One region of the Yersinia aldovae 670-83 genome, then DNA from elsewhere that is predicted to be linked to it. Evidence: predicted binding sites of a transcription regulator. Region 1 holds the regulator's gene; each other region holds the start of a gene.

Region 1 (8,096 bases):
CGAGATGCATAAAGCGGAATGTCTGATCGACGGAATCATTAACCAGCGTCAGATCCAATTTATAATGCTCGCCAATGCGTTGCCAGTAAGCAATACCAGAACCCCCGAGCGGATCGACACCTAATTTCAAACCGGCAGCTTGAATAGCCGGGATATCCACCACATCGGCCAACCCCGCAACATACGGTGTAATCAAATCCTGTGCATGAAAATAGCCCGAGTTCCGTGCGTTATCCAGGGTCTGGCGTTTGACATCAGCTAAGCCTGCACTGATTAACTCGTTCGCACGCTTTTCAATTACCGAGGTTAAATGGGTGTCAGCCGGGCCGCCATTCGGTGGATTATATTTGATGCCACCGTCTTCTGGTGGGTTGTGCGACGGCGTGATAACTATGCCGTCAGCCAGGGCTTTACCTTTACCCTGCGCGTTATAGCAAAGGATGGCATGAGAGATAGCCGGTGTCGGGGTGAAACCATTATCTTCCTGCACCACCACATCCACGCCGTTCGCCGTCAGCACTTCCAGCACCGAGATAAAGGCCGGTTCAGACAAAGCATGGGTATCTTTACCCACATAACACGGGCCGGTAATGCCGTGTTGGTGACGAACTTCTGCGATCGCCTGCGCGATAGCCAGAATATGAGCCTCATTGAAACTGTGGCGCACTGAACTACCACGGTGCCCAGAGGTACCAAATTTGACCGCATGGGCCGAGTTTTTAGCATCGGGTTGCAATACATAATATTGCGACGTCAGTTGGGCAACATTAATCAAATCGCTTTGCTGAGCAGGTTGCCCGGCTCGAGGATGATTGGCCACAGTCACTACTCCCTATAGGCTTTCACTTTCATAGCAGGACAGCTCTGTGCCCAGCGGGAAAGATGGTTTCAATGAAGTCAGACATTCCTGTAGATCAAATAGTCCCGCACACTTTGTCAGTCAAATCCGGCGGGAACTGCATAGCCAGCATGATATGTTGCACCATACTGCGTTTACGCTCGGTATTGGTATTGGTGATAACCCAATATGGCGTACCTGCCACATGCTTAGGTTTGGTGTGTGTCCCGTTTTGCAATAATGTTTGCTGATCACCGGCAAAATAGACCCGGGTGCGGCCATGTAATGATTCAGTCGCCTCCGTAAATGCCTGTGCATCCAGCAAGTACAGTGTTGATAGCACCAACATAAAGCGGTTAACTGACCTGCTTTGCTCCGCATATTCATCGGACAGCAGTAATTCACGTACCGCACGAACCCTATCCTTCGGCACGGGAGCGGTAGCGACTTTTGCTACCGTAGTATTACTGGCAGGCACGTTGGCTGCCATCTGGCCTAGGGTAAACTTCAACATACGCCGTAAAATGTCGGACGCGCTCTCACCAATGTGTTGCGTATGGCTGGCAATATAGCGATAAAGTTCTTCGTCGAGTTCAATAGTTTTCATCTTTATCCAGTACGGTTTCTACTTTCTTATGCATATCTAAGGATTATAAAGTCAAAGCGTGCTGACGAGTACCTTTATCATGGCTTATCGGGATAAATCCCCCGCCCTCGCCTACAATGATGCAATAATCCACATGAACTTGATGATAAGGCGAATAATCGTATAGCAGCACACCTAAGCTCAGTCATGATACCCTAACCACAATATCTCTCAGTATGAACTTCGCCATGAAATTAAACTTCCGCTTACAAAATGCACTTTCTCCTACGCCCGCCCTGCCCATCATCCTGATCCACGGGTTATTTGGTAATCTTGATAACTTGGGGGTTTTGGCTCGCGACCTCCATAAAGACCATAATGTGATTCAGGTTGATTTGCGCGACCACGGGTTATCGCCTCGCTCGCCACAAGTGAATTACCCGGAAATGGCGCAAGATGTATTGGAATTGCTGGATCAGCTTGAAATAGAAAAGGCCATAATTATCGGCCACTCGATGGGCGGAAAAGTCGCGATGGCGATGACCGCACTGGCTCCGGATAGAATCGATAAATTAGTTGTCATCGATATCGCCCCGGTCAATTATCCGGTACGCCGTCATGATCAGATTTTTGCCGCACTGAATGCAGTCAACGCAGCAGGGGTAACTCAACGTCAGGAAGCGGCCCAACTGATGCGTGAGTTTATAAAAGAAGAAGGCGTTATTCAGTTCTTACTGAAATCATTTCAAGGCGGCGAATGGCGCTTTAATGTATCTGCGCTATGGGATCAATATGAGAATATTGTTGGTTGGCAACCAGTACCTGCATGGCCCCACCCCATTTTGTTTATTCGCGGCGAGTTATCCCCCTATGTTCAGGACAGCTATCGTGATGATATTGCCCGTCAGTTCCCGCAAGCTAAAGCGCATGTGGTAGCAGGAACCGGCCATTGGGTCCACGCAGAAAAACCGGACTCGGTGTTACGGGCCATCCACCGCTTTATCGATGCAGAATAATGTTGCGCACCCGGATGTTGATTAAAAATCATACCCTGGGGAAAAGAAATGTATTTCCTGTGGAAAAATTGTGCAAAAAAGAATGAATTAGCCCAATCTAATCACAGTAAAGCATTGTCGTTGCTCGCTTGGCTGGGGTATTATGGCGCGCTATAATTTTGCCGCGGTGTATGGTCGCTGTTCTCAGGCTATAACCGGTGCAAATGCAAATTCAGGCTGCGATATATAGGTTATTAAATGCGCTCTATCTATGCTCTCAACCTGATACGTGTTAACCGAATCGTCAGACAAGGCTCCGTTACGCTTTCTGATGTAAATCCCTTGTAGTAACGCTACCTATGGCAAAAGAACAAACGGATCGCACGACGCTGGATCTGTTCGCAGATGAACGCCGTCCGGGGCGACCGAAAACAAACCCATTATCCCGTGATGAACAGCTTAGAATTAATAAGCGAAATCAACTGCAACGCGATAAAGTCCGTGGCTTACGACGCGTGGAACTGAAGATTAATGCCGATGCAGTCGATGCTCTCAATAGTCTTGCAGAGCTGCGTAACATCAGCCGTAGTGAGCTAATTGAACAGATGTTACTGGCTCAATTAGCGCATGATCACTCTCATGAAGGGTTTTAACCCTACCGGTTACCATGACGGCGTGGCGTAAGTCATTACGCCACGCCAATATCCTCACCGTTGCTTAGAAAGTTTCCCAATTGGCGTTGTTGTCTACCTTAGTGACAGGTGCCATCGCTGTGGGATGCGCCCGAGGCTTCATTGCCGGTTTAACCCGCTCGTCATCCAGGTGTAATTTGAATACCGCCACCGCCCGATTCAATTGTGTTGCCTGTTCTTCCAATGAGGCGGCTGCGCGCGAAGCCTCCTGTACCAGCGCAGCATTTTGCTGCGTCACGCTGTCCATTTCAGCCACCGCCTGCCCGACCTGACTGATACCTTTACTTTGCTCATCAGAAGCCGAGGCTATTTCCCCCATTAAATCAGTCACATTAGTAATCGAACGGACAATTTCATCCATCGTAACTCCCGCACTTTCCACCAACGCCGAACCACTGCTGACACGGTTGACCGACTCATTGATCAAGCCATCAATCTCCTTCGCCGCTTGCGCGCTGCGTTGGGCCAGGTTACGCACTTCACTGGCTACCACGGCAAAACCACGGCCCTGTTCGCCCGCTCTTGCCGCCTCCACTGCCGCATTCAGCGCCAGAATGTTAGTTTGAAAAGCAATGCTGTTAATGACAGTAGTTATGTCAGCTATTTTTCGTGAACTGGCAGAAATCTCATTCATGGTGTTAACCACATCCGCCACCAGCAACCCGCCCTTTTTCGCCGTCGCAGAGGCACTCGCTGCAAGTTGGCTGGCATGATGTGCGTTATCCGCATTGTGTTTTACGGTCGCGGTGAGCTGCTCCATACTCGCTGCCGTCTCTTCCAATGCCGCCGCTTGCTGTTCGGTGCGGGATGACAAATCAGTATTACCGGCTGAAATCTCAGCGGCACCGTGATAAATACCGTCGGTACTGCTACGAATCGTCTGAACCGTGTTCACCAGACTGGTTTGTACATCGCGCAAAAGCGGAAATAACCGCCCAACACAGTTTCGACCAAAATCGGTGATAGGCTGACCAAGCTGACCGGAAGCAATCACCCGGAAATGCTCGCGGATCTCATCCAACGGGCGCACCAGGTTCGCCACCAGATAACGATCCGTCGCTAATAAAATCAACAAGCCAGCAACCAAAGCAGAGATAAGCGTGACGCTACTCACTTTTGTCAGATGTGAGAATTGTTCTTTAGCCACCCCGATAGCTTTTGATGCCGACTGATTAAAGCTTTCTGCCACGGAACCATATTGGCGGCTCAAGGCAGGCACGGTTTTCTTGGCCAATTCTTGATACGCGGCACTATTGTTATCCATCGCGGCCTGATAAAGCGGGGTAACACCCTGCTCAATTAATCCGCTCCATCCATCAATAACCCCAGTGACTAGTACAGGATCAATTTGTGCATGGTCGACAGCTTTAAACTCTGCCAGTTTTTTTTTCAAATTCTCCAGGGCGACATTCGATGATTTCAGTTCTTTGTCTGCATCCGCGATATTACCGTTTTGGCGATAATCCACTGAGCGGGCAAGCCGTGTCACCATACGGAAATACTGATCGGTTCCCTGATTCACCAAATTCATGTTTTCTACCAACACACTGTTCGCATTGGATGATTGTGTTAATTGATTCAGTGATAGCAATGTATAAGCTGATACGCCGCCCCAGAGCAGGCAAAATATGCCAAGAACCCAAAGTAAAGCCACCCTGATGCTAATATTTTTTAAAAACTGCATGTGCGTTCCCCTTATATAACGGATGATTGCCGTTAGAGACTCTGGTGTTATTTGATGACCGAAAAGCAGTAAAGTACGTCCATACAGCTAACGATAGCTCCTTTACCGGCAGACTTTCATCTGACGAATTTCCCCTGGCACCGCAAATTGCAACCATTCGGCTACACAACGGTTATCGGCAACGGCGTTGTAAGGTTGAGTGACTCGCGAAAATTTAATATCGCATAAACTTGATATCAGCCTGATGCTGTTTTCTGGCATTATGTTGCCCTATCGAAATGTGCTATATTATTGGGCATAACGCTCAAAAATCAGCATAACTATTTGAATTTAAAAGGTATTAAGTTATATGGCAACTGTAGGCATTTTCTTTGGCAGCGATACTGGCAATACTGAAAACATTGCCAAGATGATCCAAAAGCAACTGGGCAAAGAGGTTGCTGAGGTTCATGACATTGCCAAAAGCAGTAAAGAAGATTTAGAAGGCTTCGATATTCTGCTGATCGGTATTCCAACCTGGTATTACGGTGAAGCGCAGTGTGACTGGGATGATTTCTTCCCAACCCTGGAAGAGATCGATTTCAACGGCAAGCTGGTAGCATTGTTCGGTTGCGGTGATCAGGAAGATTACGCCGAGTATTTCTGTGATGCGATGGGGACAGTGCGCGATATCATCGAACCGCGTGGTGCTGCTATCGTCGGTCACTGGCCAACCGCAGGCTACCATTTTGAAGCCTCTAAAGGCCTGGCTGATGACGACCACTTTATTGGTCTGGCAATCGATGAAGACCGTCAGCCAGAGTTGACCAATGAACGTGTTCACGCTTGGGTAAAACAGATCAGTGAAGAACTGAATTTGGCCGAGATCGTCGGTTAATTTGGTATATCGGAAACGCTGTGATGGTATCTTTTATATACAATCAGGCGTTTCCGCCCTCTTTTAAGCACGCTTGCTTCGCGTAAAATAATCTCTTTCGCCCTGAATAGCCCACCAAACATGTGTGGCTATGTCTGCCGGGTAAATTTGCTCTGTTAAGCGGCCCACAAATCCGCACCATCATCGGTGTAAAATGAAAATAAACGGCTACAAATTTGTAACTTTATTTGTAGCCACTGTACACTTGAATGATGTGTTATCCCCATTCCTCAACACACTGCATGATTAATCTTACAAAGTGTGCAATTATAACTTTGTTAACAACCACGGTTTTCATTTGGGGCTAGCAGTTCTATAATGAGACGCAATTGAGAATATTGCGCCACGGATGTCATAGGCTGAACAGCCTTAATTTGAATCGATAGTAATAGGACTGAATCCGCATGACTGACAACAACAAAGCCTTAAAAAACGCAGGCCTTAAAGTAACACTGCCCCGGCTCAAAATTCTGGAAGTGTTGCAAAACCCAGCGTGCCATCACGTCAGCGCGGAAGATCTTTATAAAAAGCTGATCGATATCGGAGAAGAGATTGGTTTGGCAACGGTTTACCGTGTGCTGAATCAGTTTGATGATGCCGGTATTGTTACCCGCCATAACTTCGAAGGCGGCAAATCAGTCTTTGAGCTGACGCAACAACATCACCATGATCACCTTATCTGTCTGGATTGCGGCAAAGTGATCGAATTTAGCAATGAATCGATTGAATCGCTGCAACGTGAAATTGCTAAACAACACGGTATCAAACTGACCAATCACAGTCTGTATCTGTACGGCCACTGTGAATCCGGTGATTGCCGTGAAAATGAGTCAGCTCACGACAAAAGATAATGCTGTTTTATCGCGTTAACTTATAAAGATTTTTAAGCACTGCTGAAATATATAACCCGCAATATGGCCGCCTTTCCCGCATGTAACCCGAGATTAGCTCGGTGGGGAGTCAGGTGGTCATTCTTATTTATACCCTTCTCCCTTAGTTACTCTCATTCATCCTATGAACCAGCGCAAGTGCTGTTCAAAATAGTTTATAACCAATTTGTTATTCGCTGGCGGCCTACCTGCAATGACTTTGGGTATAGACCTTGCGACCTGCATAAATTTAACGCAAAAAAAACCCCGGACTCGCCGGGGGAAAGCTATCAACTCAACTTCATTTAATCGACAATTCGTTGAGCTACAAATAAATCAAACAGGAGGTACATCAGACACAGCACTTATAAAGCATCAAACTTTAACCGGTTCAACGCGGCTACTGCGTTTGCCATCCGGGCTGGTCGAGCGGATCAACACCTCACCACTGACCTTAGGCTGCGCGTTGACATCATACTTCTGCCACTGCTTACCACCATCAGTTGAATACTCGATAATCAAGCCAGGCAGAGAGATATTGGCTTCCAACAGCCCGGTAACAATCCGCGCTCCCGGAACCGGCAAGCGATATGACACACCCGCTTTATCCAGTTTTGCCAGTTCGCGCTGGCCCATGATATTGGCAAAACGCTGCCAGTCACTGTCCAATGCTTTAGTATCCACCCAGTGCGTTTCGCCACCTTTATACTCGCGACCCGCTTGATAAGTCTGCTCCCATGATGCGCGATGCCAGGCACGCTCAGCCAATGGCAACACCCGTGGGAAGATCATGTATTCCATCTGCTCATCAGTACGGACGGTTTCATTCCATGACTGACCAGAGATACCCTGTACACCCGGCCACGCTTTATCGCTCTTCGCGCTAAAGTGATTGCCGTCGCGATCCACGGAGGTTTCAGCGTTTTGCGGCATGTTATTGGGAGCGAAACTAAAGACCTTAGCCTCATCAGTGAAGCGCGTTGCCCAGTAGTAGCCGCGTTCATTCGGATTAACTTCATATGGCATATCGAAATAGACATAATCCGGATTGGAAGCTACAACTTCATAGCCTTTATTGGCCCAATCATTGATAGAATCAGCCCCACCCCAGTAGAGGGTATCCCAGAAGTTGACGCCAACACGTTTGGTCGCAAACGCTTTGGCATCTTTCGCGTCTTTCAAACCATCCTGCCAGGCTTGCATCTTCTCGATACCGTGAGCATTGACCATCTTGCTGACTTCAATAGCGAAGTAGCTGGAAAGGTGCTCAACATCCTGAATCTTGCCTTGCTTGACCATGTCCTGACAGACCTGAGACTTGGCCCACGGCTTATCTTCAATACTCTTATCGATAATGCCCTTACCTGGTTCGATTGGGCCACTTTTGTCCTGGAACCCCGCCCCCAGACGAATGTTTTTCGCTTCATCACCGCCAAAGTGCCAGGTAGTCAGCGGCATTCCCGCGTCTTTATGCATCTGAGCCATTTCGCCAATCACTTTATCGACAAAGCGTTTG
Region 2 (8,096 bases), 2.1 Mb from region 1:
ATGGCAAAAGTCATTAATTACCAAGACTAACTGCAAAAACAGCATAAAACCACAGCAAAAGATCAGCACAACCGAGCGATAATAATAAATTGATTGATCCAGTCTATTAAAGTGTAATGAACGATCACTTTATTTGATAGATAAATGATTAACAACTCTCGCTAGTTTCAATTAGATATGTATTTATTCTGAATATAAATACGGCATAACCTTTCCCATTAGCGGGTGGAATTACAAGCTAAAAAATTAATCTATTTATTTACAGAACAGAGATTACCAAAAATTATAATAACAGAATTAAATTAGATTTGACGTAAAAAATAAAATAATAACAAAAATTCATATCAAACCATCATTAGGTGATTTACTACAAAACTTATCTACTTATCTTCTTTTATTGCTCATCTCTTGCTTCATCCGAAAAAAATGGTGAGTGAGGATCCGTTTTATTCATAGAATACCGCGGGTATTTTGCATAACTGGCAATGGGATACGGAGCAGTCAGGAACCGTAACTTTTTTCATCATAAAACAGTGGGAAAAAGTGTAAATGCAAATAATAATTACTACCATTTAATGTTTGGCGTGATAAATTACGTCTCAGTATTTTTAAATTAGGAAGAGAACACGTCGTTATGCTCCCGATCTCGCATAAAACATCATGTTTCCTACTCACCATATTCGCCTGCCTATGCCTTATTTTAGGGTTATCCGGCTGTAAACCAGCGGAAGAAAGCAGCATCTCTACTGCGAGCGAAAATACATCAGCCTGGTCGCGTACGGTTGAAACAGCCAAAGGGCCGGTCACACTCACTCATCAGCCGCAACGTATTGTTTCTACAAGCATTACTATCACTGGTACCTTGCTGGCGATTAACGCCCCCATCATTGCCAGTGGTGCCACAATGCCTAATACCACGGTGGCCGATGCTCAAGGGTTCTTTACGCAATGGTCAGACGTCGCACAAGCCAGGCATCTGGTTCCTATTTATCAAACGGAGCCGAATGCTGAAGCAGTTGCCGGAATGAATCCTGACTTGATTATTATTTCCGCCACCGGGGGAGATTCCGCGCTGAAGTTGTACGAACAGTTATCTGCCATCGCGCCGACGCTGGTGATAAATTACGATGATAAAAGTTGGCAGCAACTGGCGATATTACTGGGGCAGGCCACCGGTCACGAGGCCGATGCTGAACAAGTGATAGCGAAATTTACTCGTCGGGTGAATGAAGTGAAGCAAAATATTACTCTGCCACCACAGCCGGTTTCTGCTTTCGTTTATCAGGCCGCTGGTAGTACCGCCAACCTGTGGACTGACAGCTCGGCACAGGGAAAACTGCTGCAAGAATTGGGTTTCACGCTAGCCAATGTGCCGGATGCCGTAAAAGGGAATACCAGCATGGGGCACCGTAAAGATATCATTCAGTTGGGCGGGGAGAAGTTGGCTGAGGGGTTGAATGGTGAAACTGTTTTACTGTTTTCAGGTCAGCAACCGGCTGTTGATGCTTTGAAAAGTAATAAGTTTCTAGCCCATATTCCGGCCATTGAGCACCACCGTGTCTACGCGGCCGGTTACGATACTTTCCGCCTGGATTATTACAGTGCGAGTAATTTGCTCACCAGGATTGAGAGGATGTTTAGAGGCTCACAGTGAGGTTGGTCTGGTTATAGCTTAAAACCAGGCCAGCCCCCTGCTTAGGTTAAAGCGAGAGTCAATCTGGTAATAAAAACAATGATCTAGCTCCGATAAGGGTAGATTTTTACCGATGCATTCTCGTCATAATTCGTGCTAATATGCTTTGGATTAATAATGATAATCATTTACTAAAACGCGTTCACTAAAAACACGTATTGATTAAAAAAGAGTTACGATGCCAGCAACTTACGCCTCAAATCCATCGTCAATAAAATCGCCGTCATCAGCAATCATTTCAGGTGCTCAAACAGTGCGCAGGCGTGGTTTTTTACTGTTACTCAGCGTGGTAGTACTGTTATTTGTTATGGCTGCCAGCCTGGTACTCGGTGCCAAAGCGATTCCCTTTTCAGTGGTTTGGCAGAGCTTGCTGGGTGAACACAGCAATGCAGACAGCATTTTAATTCTGGAATCACGCCTGCCCCGTACACTGATTGGTGTACTCGCGGGGGCGGCATTGGGGTTATCGGGTGCCGTGATTCAGGCATTGACCCGCAACCCGCTGGCCGACCCCGGTATTCTGGGTGTCAATGCTGGAGCCAGCTTTGCTGTGGTTATCGGTATCCTCGTTTTCGGCGTTAATGCCATTTATGGTTATATGCTCTCTGCTTTTATCGGCGCAATGGTCACGACCTTAGTGGTGTATTGGGTCGGTTCACTGGGCGGTGGCCGGGTAAACCCTTTACGCCTGACCCTCTCCGGTGTCGCCATCGGCGCGGTGTTGATGGGGATCTCCTCAGGGATATCGCTAACTCATCCACAGATCTACGACAGTATGCGTTTCTGGCAAGCGGGTTCACTGGATATCAGAAATATGTCCGTGGTGTTGGCTGTAGCACCGGCTATCCTTATCGGCTGCCTGATCGCTCTGTTACTCGCTCGGTCACTCAATGCCATGCATATGGGTGATGATTTAGCGGCAGCTATTGGTGCCCGTATTGGGCGCACTCAATTCTGGTCGGTTATCACTATAACCCTACTGTGCGGTGCCGCTACCGCTGCGGTTGGCCCTATCGCTTTTGTTGGCCTGATGGTTCCCCATATTGCTCGCTGGATTGTCGGCCCGAACCAATGTTGGATATTGCCCTTCACCCTGGTTTTGACACCTATTTTATTACTGGTATCTGACATTATTGGCCGTTTTCTGGTGCCGGGTGAGTTACGCGTTTCTATCGTCACCGCGTTTATCGGTGCGCCGCTACTGATCTGGTTAGTTCGAAGTCACAAAAGGATGAGTGCATTATGAAACCAGCGGCGGCCACCGCATGGCTATTGGGTCGGTCAAATGGCGCGATAAATTTGCGCATCCAGCCACGCAGCCTGATTGTCAGTGGATTACTCCTGCTTGCCTGTTTATCAGGTGCGCTGCTGGCATTAATGATTGGTACTCTGACACTATCCCCTCAGCAGGTGCTCGCGGCATTGTTTGGCCAAGTGAACGGTGCGGCGAATATTATCGTCAATCAATGGCGGCTCCCCCGTGCAGTGATAGCATTGCTATTTGGTGCCGCACTGGGAGTCAGTGGCGCAATATTTCAGTCGTTGGTACGTAACCCACTGGGTAGCCCAGATATTATCGGCTTCAATGCCGGTGCTTATACCGGTGCTCTGGTGGCGATCATTTTATTTAATGGCAGCTATTTTGAGATTGCCAGTAGCGCCCTGGGAGGAGGATTGCTGGCAGCCATCGCCGTTTATCTGCTCGCTTATCGTCAGGGGATTCAAGGGTTTAGACTGATTATTGTCGGTATTGCGATAGGTGCTATGCTAACCGCATTCAATACCTGGCTGACCATCACCGCCTCTCTGGAGGCCGCGATGACAGCTGCCGCTTGGGGTGCAGGTTCGCTAAATGGCATGACCTGGGCTAAGGCTATACCCTCGCTGATTTTTATTATGATTGCGACGCTGGTTGCCCTACTGCTCAGCCGTCGTATGCCATTGTTGGAAATGGGCGATGATGCCGCCGGTGCTTTGGGTGTTCCGGTGGAGAAAACACGCCTGAGCCTGATGGCCGTTGGTGTGATTCTAATCGCAGCAGTGACGGCAGCGGCTGGGCCAATATCCTTTATTGCACTGGCAGCACCACAAATCGCACGGCGGCTAACCGGAACCTCGTCAGTCACACTCACAGCTTCCGCACTGATGGGCGCATTGCTGTTAACCGTAGCGGATCTTGGCGCACAACATCTTTTCTCACCAAATCAGTTACCCGTCGGAGTGGTCACGATCAGTATCGGCGGGCTGTATCTTATCTGGCTTTTAATCCGGGAATCTGGTCGTTCATGAGTATTGTTAACTCCGCCGCCACACACTCGCCTCGCCTGCGAGCCGATGCGCTGACCTTAGGCTATGACGGCAAGATAATCAGCAAGAATCTGAGTGTTACAATCCCCGATGGTGAGTTTACGGTGATTGTCGGCCCTAACGCCTGCGGTAAATCGACCCTGCTGCGCGCGCTAAGTCGTTTGATGAAACCGCTGGCCGGTCAGGTAATTTTAGATGGCAAAAACATTACCCGCTATGACACCCGTGAAGTAGCACGCAACTTGGGCCTATTGCCGCAAAGCTCCCAAGCGCCGGATGGCATCAGTGTGTTGGATCTGGTTGCCCGTGGCCGCTACCCTCACCAAAAGTTATTACAGCAATGGACCCAAGCCGATAAACTGGCGGTGAACCATGCAATGCAAGCCACTGGAATCAGTGAACTGGCCAACAGATCCGTCGATGCATTATCAGGTGGACAGCGCCAGCGGGTGTGGATAGCAATGGTGCTGGCGCAGCAGACACCGTTGCTGCTGCTGGATGAACCTACGACCTACCTGGATATCGCCCATCAAATTGATTTACTTGAGTTATTCAGCAATCTTAATCAGCAACATAATCATACTCTGGTGGCAGTGCTACATGACCTTAATCATGCCTGCCGTTATGCCACTCATATCATCGCCATGCGCGATGGCAAGATAGTGACACAAGGCCACCCCAGAGAGGTGATCACCGCTGATCTGGTGGAACAGGTGTTTGGAATGCCCTGTTTAATTATTGACGATCCGGTTTCGCATACGCCGTTGGTGATCCCAAAGGGGCGGTTTTAATTTCAGATCAAACAAAATCGGAGCAGGGTTTTGGTTTATAACCCGCTCCCAGCAATCTATCACCCCAACAAACACGCTAATCCATCAATCAATCCACCCCGCCAGCACAGTGAATCATGTCCACCGGCATAAACCCGGTAATGAAGTCGGTGGTCAGAGTGACGTAGCGCCTGACTCATCGCCTGATTCACTTGATAAATTACATCTTCTCGGCGGCCTGCCTCCATAAAGATATGCAACGGATGCGCAGCGCCCAATCCCTGATAAACCTGTTCAGTCAGCCACCCCTGACGTTCGGCAGTGCCTGCCGTCAATGCCTTGAAATTATCAACATCCGGCCACCAGAATGATCCGGACTGACTCAGCACGCAGCCAAATCGCTGCGGCCAGTGTAACCCGGCATATAAGGAAGCCAGGCCACCGAAACTCTGCCCTGCCACTACCGTGCGCGATGCCTGATCCGTAAATGGCTGAAAATCAGATACTTGAACTAATAGCTCGGTTTGCAGTGCTTGCCAGAAATCTTGATTGCAGGGCAGTTCCTCCGAGCGATGCGATTGGTCAATAATATCTATTAAGACATATACGCTGGCGGGCAACTTACCGGCGGCAGTTTCGTTATCCAATACACCAAATACCGGCTGATGTTGCGCCCAATACTGACCATCCAACAGAATAACCAGCGGGCGATTAGCTAAATCCTCCGTACCCGCAGTGTGATAAATCCATACATTGCGACTATTACCCAATAACAGGCTATTCCAGCGAATGAGTTGCAGCCGCCGGGGATCAGTTGGCAGAGGTTGGCCGCTGTCGGCAGACTGCCAGGCGGGTTGAGGCAAAGCATCAGCTAAATGAATGGCAGAGAGCGGCATCCCGCGATAACTATGATGAGCTGCCGTGTGATTCAACGGATCGCTTTCTGCCAGCCCCATCAGCGAGATCCACCAATTGCGTTGAGCCAGATACTGCTCTTGTGGGCTACCCGGCCGCAGCCGTAAGCAGTTTTCGGCTGTCGCGGGAATAAAGCTGTAGCTGCCGCGAAAATCAGATTCCACCTCAGTCTGCCAATACCAGATATCACTCTGGCCCAATCGCTGGAGTGATTCAGGGTTAATACTGTGATGGTCCGTTACACCGTTGACATCGATATAGACTCGACTATAAACCGAGTCACGCGCTTTGCCCTGCCGGTCGCGCCATAGAAATGTCAGCTTTACTTTGCCAGTACCCATTGGCTCCATTAGCGGTGTTCCCCATTGTGCTATTTGCTGCCACCATTGTTCATGGCCCGCCGATGGGTCTTGTAACAAACGCCGGCTATCTGGATATTCACTCGCAACTGTCACTTCAGCCCCTTCATTTTATCACTCAGGCCAACGAACGACTGACCATAACAGCCTGTTTATCACTGATGGCAGCCCGATACAAAAACTCCATGTATTTAAAATTAATACACGAAAGCGAATAGTATTGAGAAGTATTACTGTTTGCAATAACATGTTTCGCGCACAAACAATTAACGTACAAATAGTTCAATAAGCCATACCGTGGCAAACACTAAGTCCGGGTGGCATCAAGAACTTGCCTTTATCAAGTTCCGATATTTTTCATTACTGTGTTCTCAGGTAGGGATAAATCATGTTTGATATTTCTGGCAATACCTTGCCAAGGAAATTGCCATTCCGCACCACAGCCTCAAAGACCTTATTATTGACCTCCACACTGATATTAATACCGGTACTGCCTGCCTCTGCTGCCACCACAGCTAAAGAGACTCATGCGGCGAAAGAAGACAAATTAGTCGTTGTCGCGAAGCCTGATAACGGGCAGCAAGATGAAGGCTTCGTCGCCAAAAACAGTTCCACTGGCAGCAAAACAGATACGCCACTGATTCGAACGCCACAATCAATTTCAGTCATCACCCGCCAGCAAATACAAGATCAAGCCGCAACCTCGGTGGCACAAGCGCTGCGCTATACCGCAGGCGTGGTACCGGAGTATCGCGGCGGCTCCAATATGAATGATGAAGTGATCATTCGTGGCTTTGGCTATGCCCCCCGTTTTCTTGATGGCCTAAGCTATAATTCTCTGGGCGGGGCGCGGCGCGGCGGCCAAATTGACCCTTGGTTGTTGGAGCGGGTTGAAGTAGTTCGTGGTCCAGCGTCGGTATTATATGGGCAGGTAAATCCCGGCGGCCTGATCAATATGATCAGTAAACGCCCAACAGCAGAAAGCATTCATAAGGTGCAGGTAAGTGCCGGTAACAATAGCCTGGCAGCTGCTGCTTTTGATTTTGGTGGCGTGCTGGATGATGAAGGTAAAGTCCTTTATCGCCTGAACGGACTAGGCAGAACACAAGATGACGCCGTTAATAGCTTCAAACAGGAACGTTTTGCTATTGCACCGGCATTGACCTTTATTCCCAATGAAGACACCACGTTCACCTTACTGACCAGCTACCAGAAAGAACCGCAAGCAGGTTCACGTAATTTTCTGCCGGCCACCGGTACCGTATTTGGTACTGCTTATGGTTATATTCCATACGATTTTAACGTCAGTGATCCGTCATTTGACCACTCAGAGCGCGAGCAGACCTCGGTCGGTTATGCGCTCGAGCATTACATCAATGACACCTTTAAATTCCGCCAGAACCTGCGCTACAGCTACAACAAACAAGATTATAGCTATCTGGTGTTTATGAATTTACTGGCTGATAACCGTACCATGACCCGCCGCCCACAAATCGAGCGCCAAACAACGGCTGAATTCGCCGTTGATAATCAGCTACAAGCCGATTTCTGGACCGGTCAACTGAACCATACCGTGCTGACCGGGTTGGATTACAAACGCAGCCGTATCGACAGTCAGTTCTATATGGGTACCGTGCAAAATAAATATAATCTGGATTGGGTGTCACCGGTTTATGGCCTGAACATTCGGGAAAGTGATTTATCACTTAACAGTAATGATCTGACCAAACTTGATCAGGTGGGTGTCTATTTACAAGATCAGATCGAACTGGATAGGTGGAACCTCCTGTTATCCGGCCGTTACGACTGGTCACAGTTGAAAACCCTGAGCCGCAAAAACGCCATGCAGGATCAACAAGACGATCACGCTTTCACAGGGCGCGGTGGCATATTGTATGCTTTTGATTCTGGCATCTCGCCTTATGTCAGCTATAGCACCTCATTTGAGCCAAGCACGGCCAAAGGCGCACCCGGAACCGGCGCACTGGACCCAGTAACGGCCCGTCAGGTGGAGATCGGCATCAAATATCAGCCGCCGGGAAGCAGCACCTT
Region 3 (8,096 bases), 2.2 Mb from region 1:
CACTTATTGTCCTTAAGCTACGGCCCGCGGACTATCGTCGATAAACTCAGCGTTGGCATTAAAAACGGGTCTTTTAGCGTAATTATTGGGCCAAATGGTTGTGGGAAATCGACGCTATTGCACACTTTAAGTCGCGGTTTATCGCCACAAAGTGGCTGTATCAAACTGGATCGGCAAAATATTCAGCATATCAGAGCTAAAGCCTTAGCCTGCCAGCTATCGCTACTTTCCCAAGGTGCTGGCGTCTCCGAAGCCCTGACGGTCTTCGATTTGGTTTCACGGGGCCGCTATGCCCACCAATCCTTTTTCCGTCAATGGTCTGCCGCAGACGATAATATCGTTCGCGCAGCTATTAAGGCGGTCAACCTGGAGCCATTAGCGCAACAGATGGTCAGTGAATTATCCGGTGGGCAGCGGCAGCGTGCGTGGTTTGCCATGACTTTGGCGCAGCATACTCCAATAATGTTACTGGATGAGCCGACTACCTATCTGGATATCGCCCATCAGATTGAAATACTGGATTTATGTCAACAATTGCATCAGCAGGGCAAAACGCTGGTGCTGGTCTTGCACGACATTAATCAGGCTCTACGCTATGCCACTCACCTTATCATGCTAAAAGAAGGGAAGATTTTTGCCGAAGGATTGCCAGAAGCCATAGTGACTGAAGAAAGTATTGAGGCAGTATTCGGCCTAAGTTGCCGAATTATTACCGACCCTGAATCAGGAAAACACTTAGTTATTCCTCGCTATCGCCCTCGCTAGTCCGGCCCTCAACCAAGAGTTAACGCCCCGGGAAATTGCCTCCGGGGCACAGTAGTATTGATGTCCCTGATAACTAAACGGCAGGTATGCCAAAGGTAACTAATGGATTGATCAAATCGTCGGCAAATTTCAGACTCTGTGCCGGATCGGCTAAATCCAGCATTTGGCGATTATTGGCCAACTGTAACCGATTGAGGCAACAACGCTTAATTTCGGGAGTAAACAGTTCATAACGTGCAAATTGCCCGGCCAGTTCAGGATGCTGCCGTTGATATTCCCAAATGCAGTTCGCCACCGCAGACCAGAAACGCCCTTCTGAATAATTCCCCTGCTGATCGAGGATCGCCGCCAGATAGCGAAATACGCCGTCAAACACATCGGAAAGAATTGTCAGGGTTCTCATATCCACCGGCATATCCACTTTGATCCGCTGCGCCTTTTCCGGTAAATCTGCGGCAGGGTTCATCACCAGAATTTCCTCTGCCAGGTCTTTCATAAAGATATGCTGAGGTGCGGCGTTCTCCAGCACTAGAATGATATTTTCCCCATGGGGCATAAACATCAGATCGTAGGCATACAAACAGTGCAATAGCGGTGATAAATAACATTGTAAATAACGAGCTATCCATTGTTCTGTGGACAATCCTGAGGCAGTAATGAGCTCAGGCAAAAACGCCTTTCCCTGCTGATCCAGATGCAGCAATGCCGCCATAGTCATCACCTGCTGACCCGGCTGAATCAATTGCAGCGGGTTTTCTCGCCATAAGGCTGCGGCCATTTTTTTGTACGGCGTATCCCCGCTCACCGCCTGTTCGTAATAACTGTTGCGGAAACCCACGCTGGCGACTTCACGTAAAATCTTAAAACCGTAGTTGCGCAGCGTCTCATCCTTTTCCACCAGCTCAAACAGCCATTCATTAATGCCCGGAGTAGTAGCCATATAATAAGGTGACAATCCGCGCATAAAGCCCATATTCAGGATAGATAGCGCCATTTTTACGTAATATCGTAGCGGTTCGCTTCGATTGAAAAAAGTCCGAATCGATTGCTGAGCCTGATAGACATCTTTCCCCGCCCCTAAGAACACCAGCATTTGGTTAGCAATATCCGCAGCAAATACCGAAGACACTTTGCTCAGCCACTGCCATGGGTGCACCGGCATCAGCAGATAATCCTGCGGATTGAGATCTTTGGCGATCAACCGTTGCTCAAATTCTGCCAGCGCTTCCTCGCCCAACTCTTGCAGCATCAGTTGCCGATAATCTAGCTGTTCGATGCTGGCAAAATGCGCTTTGCTTTTATGCGCGGCCAGCCAGACCAAATGAACGTCCGAAGCGGCCTCCGGGCTGAACTGCTGGAAATCCTGCCCATTAAAACCAATACGCCCATTATTGGCGACAAAGGAAGGATGACCTTCCATCATTTCCTGCTCTAATAGCTGGAAGCTGGCGTTGACCAGTTCAGACGCACTAATACCCACCCGGCTGTGTTTATACGCACTGCTGTATAAGGTACTGGTAATCTCCTCCAGATAAGTCGGTAACACCGCGTCGCTAATGCCAAGTTCATCTTTGAATTCAATGATAAATAACAGCGAATCCAAATCGACCAGTCGCCCATCAACGGTTTTCTGCAAAGACGAAGGATCCAGTAGCCAGTGATCCAGCGCCAACCGGCGGGCACGGAAAACGTAACGAAGCCGGTTATCTGACGTAACCAGTTGGTAAGGGTGGTAACCCTCACCGTCCTGTCGACTCATCAATGCCTGAGGAGCGAATAAGCGCTCGTGGGAAAACTCGGAAATAGCTTTACACAAGTGCAAACGATTCACTTTTTGCCATAGTGACGGCTGCAAATGCGCCACGGCTAATCCGTGGGGCTGAACGGCAGCGACGGAATCGGCTATCATAATTGACGCTCCAGTTGACGCGCAGACTGAAGCGCAAGTTGATGTTGTTCTCTGGTGCAAAAAGCCAGCCATGCCGTCTTGTGAGGCATTTCTAACCGTTGCTGATAAACAAAACCGGCGAGCCTATTCAGACGATGAATTTTCTCATTTCGTACATCCGGTTCCACCACAATGCGCGCCACCAGTGGATCACTGAAAATAAACGCCATAATGCTTTGAAATACGCGCCAAGTGAAACCTGCCACTTTATTTATCGGTGGAGCGACCAAAATATGCATACCAACATCGTCCGGCTGCGCCGGATAATATTCAGCAATTACATCTTCTTTGGCGAGATAACGTTCCAGCAAAAAGGCAGGTTGCTGATGTTTCATCCCAACAAATACGCTGCCCGGCTTCCGGTCGAGTAATTCCTGATAAAACGCCAGTACCTGTGACTCGCGATGATTTTGCATTCCCCAGTACTGGGCATATTCGCGACTGACCCAATTACTCAGCCAGCTAATATCCTGCATCAAATCTAAAGGTCGCAGTGTGAACCCGCCGCTTTCCACTGGCGTCAGTGGGTTAATTTTCGCCGTTGCCTGCGTCATTGTGTGACTCCCTGTGCTGGCACGCTGAAACGCTGGAAAGCAATGCTTTCTTCAATAGGATAATGTTCAACCCCGGTTATTTCGCGGATCAAACAGGAATTACGGTAGCAGGCCATTCCCAAATCCGGCGTAACAAAACCGTGGGTATGCAGCTCGACGTTTTGCACAAAAATACTGTTGTGGCGATCAATACTGTAATTGCGCTGAACGTCGTATCGGCCTTTATTATCCCAACGGATTAACTGGCTAATACCTTCGATAAACGGCGGCGGCTGATATTGATACCCAGTAGCCAATACCACGCCTTCGGACGCCAAAGTGAACGGCTGATTCTGTTCATGCTGTAATAAAGACAGACTCAGCCCTTTGCCATTACGATTTTCCTCCACCTGTTGTAATTCGCTGTTGGTATACAAATTCACATTTAGGACACCGTCCAAACGCTTGGTGTACAGCAGATCGAAAATATCGTTGACCAACGAGCTATTAATGCCTTTGTACAATTGTTTGTGAGTCAGATTCAGCTCATCGCGCTTTTCTGCCGGGAGGTTATAAAAGTAATCGACGTATTCCGGTGATGTCATTTCCAACGTCAGCTTGGTGTATTCCAGTGGAAAGAAACGGGGGGAACGCGTGAGCCAGTTGAGTTGATAACCAAAGCGATCTATATCACTGAGTAGATCGTAAAAAATCTCCGCCGCACTCTGTCCGCTGCCTAACACAGTAATAGAGGCCTTCTTCTGCAAGGCCACTTTGTTATCCAGATAATTGCCAGAAGTCACCATTTTCGCGGTGAAAGGTCGGCAGCATTCCGGAATACACGGCGATGGCCCAGTCCCTAACACTAATTTTTTACATTGATATTCGTGATAATCGCCGGTGCGCAAGTCCAGACAACGCAGCTTATACAGTGCGGTTTCCTCATCATACTCCAGGGTTTCAACCCGAGTATTGAAACGCAGGTTAGGCAATTGCGCGGCGGCCCATTGGCAATATTGGTTATATTCCTTACGCATCAGAAAGAAATTTTCCCGAATATAGAAGGAATAAATTCTGCCCTGCTGTTTGATGTAATTTAAAAAGCTCAACGGGTGCGTTGGCGACGCTAAAGTTACCAGATCCGACATAAAGGGTGTTTGCAGAGTAGCACTTTCCAGCATCATCCCTGGATGCCAGTCAAAACCTGGATTTTGATCGATGAATAAACTATGAACATCGTTCAGCGGTTGGGTTAAACATGCCAATCCAAGATTAAAAGGACCAATGCCGATGGCAATAAAATCATAAGGTCGCATGGACATAATTATTCCTTGTTTGGCGCGGCGACATGATGCTGACTCGCATAGTTCTGCCCGTGGGTTATAATGGCATCAATAATTTCATTTAAATGCTGAATCCCAGTAGTCGGGTTCAGAAAGGTAAATTTTAAATACTGGTGGCCATTTACTTTGGTTCCGGCAATGACCGAATTTCCCTCTCGGAATAACGCCTTACGAATATAAGCATTGGTGAGATCAGTTTCCGCATCACTGCGGGAATCCAGCGGTATAAAGCGGAATACCAGCGTGCTCAACGTGGGTCGATGCAACAGTTCAAAATATGGGTTCGGCCGCATTAATTGATAAGCGACCTGCGCGGTCTCCATTAATCGGTCGAAAGCCAGGCCCAATTGCTTTGCGCCCATAATACGCAACGTCAGCCACATCTTTAGGGCATCAAATCGCCGCGTGGTCTGGATACTTTTATTCACCAGGTTGGGCGTTCCGTCCTGTAATGCACTTAACGGATTGAGATACTCGGCGTGATAGGTCAAATAGGAAAAATGCTGTTTATCTTTGACAAAGAAGGCGCTACAGCTCACCGGCTGGAAAAAGGATTTATGGTAATCCACGGTCACAGAGTTCGCCATCTCAATACCGGCGAGCAGTTGCCGATGCTGGGAAGAAACCAGCAAGCCACAACCGTAGGCCGCGTCAACATGCAGCCAAAGGCCATATTGCTGAGCTAAAGCTGCAATAGGACGTAAAGGATCTATGCTGCCAAAATCAGTGGTTCCCGTGGTCGCCACCACCGCTAAAGGGATATTTCCCTGCGCCAGACAGCTTTCGATACTTAACACCAAGGCGTGAGTATCCATTATGAATTCACTGTCGTAGGGAATAGGAACCACTGCGTTGTAACCCAAGCCTAATAATGCGGCCGCTTTTTGCGTGCTGAAGTGGCTAACCGCCGATGTGAAAATGCGGAATTTGTGAAAATCGGCTGGGAGTCCCTGTAATTGATTTTTATGGGCGGGATCTCGCTGATGGCAAAAATGATCGCGAGCCAGTAGCATAGCCATTAAATTAGATTGAGTTCCGCCGCTGGTGAAAATCCCATCTCCCTCTTCACCTAACCCTATTTTATCTCGGGTCCAATCCAGCACTTTCTGTTCAATCAGCGTGCCACCTGCGCTCTGATCCCAGGTATCTAAAGAGGAGTTAATCGCACCAATAATGCTTTCCCCCAGCACCGCCGGCAGCACCACAGGGCAATTCAAATGCGCTACATATTTAGGATGATGAAAATAAACAGCATCTTTAATATACAACTGTTGTAATTCATCCAGCGCAGAATCCAGTGAGGTCAGTGGATTATCCAGGTTTATTCCAGAAATATGCGGTGACAATTCATTCGGTAATATCCCGCTAAAGGGTTTATCAACAACCTTTAATATACCCTTAATTCTTTCAGTGATATTATTGATTCCTTCCTGATAATTGTCGGCACTTTGTTTATTTAGGAAATTTCCTAAATAAAGCACTTCACTTATATCATCACTCCCTGATAAAAAAGGGGTTTCAGTATGGGCTACTTCGTACATGATATATCCTTATAATATATATAGATGCGCTCAGATTACTGTTCCATGATATTTTTATTATAAGCAATGATTACTGGATATATAGACGACAACTCTAAGAGAGAGTTAAATAGTCACTACAAAAAACCACCAGCCAGAAGCAAGAGGTTATTTCAGAATAAATAATGCCTTTATAGCGTTATTTCTAGCGGACAATCATGACAATTACCCACACCCGGTAGCTTATTACGCTGGCAACAGCTACGGCGCTGCAGGGTGCCATTACGTAGTATAACTGTGCGATAAAGCGGATTTTCGCGGCCATCAGGCAGGATCATAGTCATAAAAAGACCTTGAATAACAGCCTGATAAACATCTTCTTTCATGCGTTTTTTAAACTCACCCAGATACCAGTACATCAGGTATCCGATATTATTCCACAGTAATCGCCCGTTTATACCTTGATAGGACTCAATTTTATTAGCTATTGGAATAACATGGTTGTTAATCAGTGCATAATAACGTTCTAGTAAATTTTCCGCGCCCTGATCTTTCCATTTTAGCTGATAGTAAATAATATCTGGCCTGCCGCTATCATGAAATGCTACTTTAAAGTTTCGACAGTCGGAGTCAATTTCCTGCGGATATTCCATTAATAACAACATCATTGGAGGAATAACCAGGCCGAAATACCATTGTGTCCAGAGCGAATAAAGTGCCTTCTGATTCGGTTTTATATTATTACTGCCGTAATACTCATTTTGATAAATTTCCATCAGTGACGGAAAATTATCATCATTTGACCAATGATTGAAACTCATACTTTTGGAAGGGATATTATAGGAATCCACTTTAAACGTTACAGAAAAATGAGCGAAGGTTTGCTCAAAGAGCTGTGCTATATCCGCTCTTACCCTTACAGGTGAAGGTGTAATTAAATTATCTGTATTTGACACCTTCTACCTCCAACCTAATAGATGTTGAATGCATTATTATACATAATGGTAATGATTATCAATACAATTCTCATTTGAAATGAAATGCCGTTTATAGGTAGTGCATCCAATTAGTTGGATTTGACGTATAATATAGGCCTTTGAGGGGTTGTGTCGCCTTAAGGCGTCGTCAGGTAACATGCTGTTTTTTTCTGATGTTACCTGACCATGTCTCTAATAAGAAAAGCCTTCCGTCGCCTGCATTATCCCGTCAATGTTATCGCACAGTGTGTTCGCTGGTATCTGGCTTACGCCCTGAGCCTGCGCAATCTCGAAGAGATGATGGCTGAACGCGGTATTGCCGTTGACCATTCCACGTTACACCGCTGGGTTATCCGCTTGGTACCTTTGCTGGATAAGGCTTTCCGTCGGCATAAACGCAGCGTGGGACGTCGGCAATGCATGGATGAGACCTACATCAAAATCAAAGGCCAGTGGAAATATCTGTACCGCGCGGTGGGTACTTCAGGCCAAACCATCGACTTTTTGCTGACCGCAAAACGAGATACTACAGCGGCATTACGCTTCTTTCGCAAAGCCATTCGACACCACGGCAAACCTGAAGTGGTCACTATCGATAAAAATGGTGCTGTAGTCCCTCCTGAATTTAGTCTTACAGCTTAATGGCGTTCTCTGGTTAAAATACAACCAGCGGAGGCTCATCATGAAGAAAGCGCGTTTCACTGAAACTCAAATCCTACGAGCTCTGAAAGAAGTTGAAGGGGATCGGCATGTGAGGGATGGCTGCCGCGAAAACAGTGTGTCCGAAGCCAGCTATTACAACTGGAAATCCAAATACGGCGGCATGACATCCTCTGATATCAAACGAATGAAAGAGCGGGAAGAGGAAAATCGTCGGTTAAAGCAGATGTATGCCTCTCTAAGCTTAGACCATGAAATTCTTAAGGATGTTGTAGCAAAAAAACTTTAACGGTGCCTGAAAAACGTGAGCTGGTGCGTTATGTTATGACGGAACATCAGACCAGCGAACG

The links. Region 1 encodes Fur, which represses iron uptake genes when iron is present. Its sites were predicted from a motif close to ATAATAATGAGAACNACTATCAA; they were not measured.
Positions count from the first base shown of each region.
Region 2: a site for Fur is predicted at 6,259-6,281, ahead of fes (enterochelin esterase). Genes of this name have one in related genera too.
Region 3: a site for Fur is predicted at 7,117-7,139, ahead of fhuF (siderophore-iron reductase FhuF). Genes of this name have one in related genera too.

Region 1 is NZ_CP009781.1:4,133,245-4,141,340, reverse strand. It holds gene pgm (phosphoglucomutase (alpha-D-glucose-1,6-bisphosphate-dependent)) at 1-820, opposite strand, end outside; gene seqA (replication initiation negative regulator SeqA) at 915-1,445, opposite strand; gene ybfF (esterase) at 1,673-2,440, shown strand; gene ybfE (LexA regulated protein) at 2,779-3,072, shown strand; gene AT01_RS18600 (methyl-accepting chemotaxis protein) at 3,137-4,795, opposite strand; gene fldA (flavodoxin FldA) at 5,145-5,672, shown strand; gene fur (ferric iron uptake transcriptional regulator) at 6,116-6,562, shown strand; gene AT01_RS18585 (beta-N-acetylhexosaminidase) at 6,956-8,096, opposite strand, start outside.
Region 2 is NZ_CP009781.1:2,056,551-2,064,646, forward strand. It holds gene fepB (Fe2+-enterobactin ABC transporter substrate-binding protein) at 635-1,654, shown strand; gene fepD (Fe(3+)-siderophore ABC transporter permease) at 1,872-2,939, shown strand; gene fepG (iron-enterobactin ABC transporter permease) at 2,936-3,982, shown strand; gene AT01_RS09410 (ABC transporter ATP-binding protein) at 3,979-4,791, shown strand; gene fes (enterochelin esterase) at 4,851-6,140, opposite strand; gene AT01_RS09420 (TonB-dependent siderophore receptor) at 6,433-8,096, shown strand, end outside.
Region 3 is NZ_CP009781.1:1,932,553-1,940,648, forward strand. It holds gene AT01_RS08905 (ABC transporter ATP-binding protein) at 1-765, shown strand, start outside; gene AT01_RS08910 (IucA/IucC family protein) at 839-2,674, opposite strand; gene AT01_RS08915 (GNAT family N-acetyltransferase) at 2,671-3,267, opposite strand; gene AT01_RS08920 (lysine N(6)-hydroxylase/L-ornithine N(5)-oxygenase family protein) at 3,264-4,562, opposite strand; gene AT01_RS08925 (pyridoxal phosphate-dependent decarboxylase family protein) at 4,571-6,130, opposite strand; gene fhuF (siderophore-iron reductase FhuF) at 6,301-7,065, opposite strand; partial or broken gene AT01_RS08935 (IS6 family transposase) at 7,273-7,695, shown strand; partial or broken gene AT01_RS08940 (transposase) at 7,769-8,096, shown strand, end outside.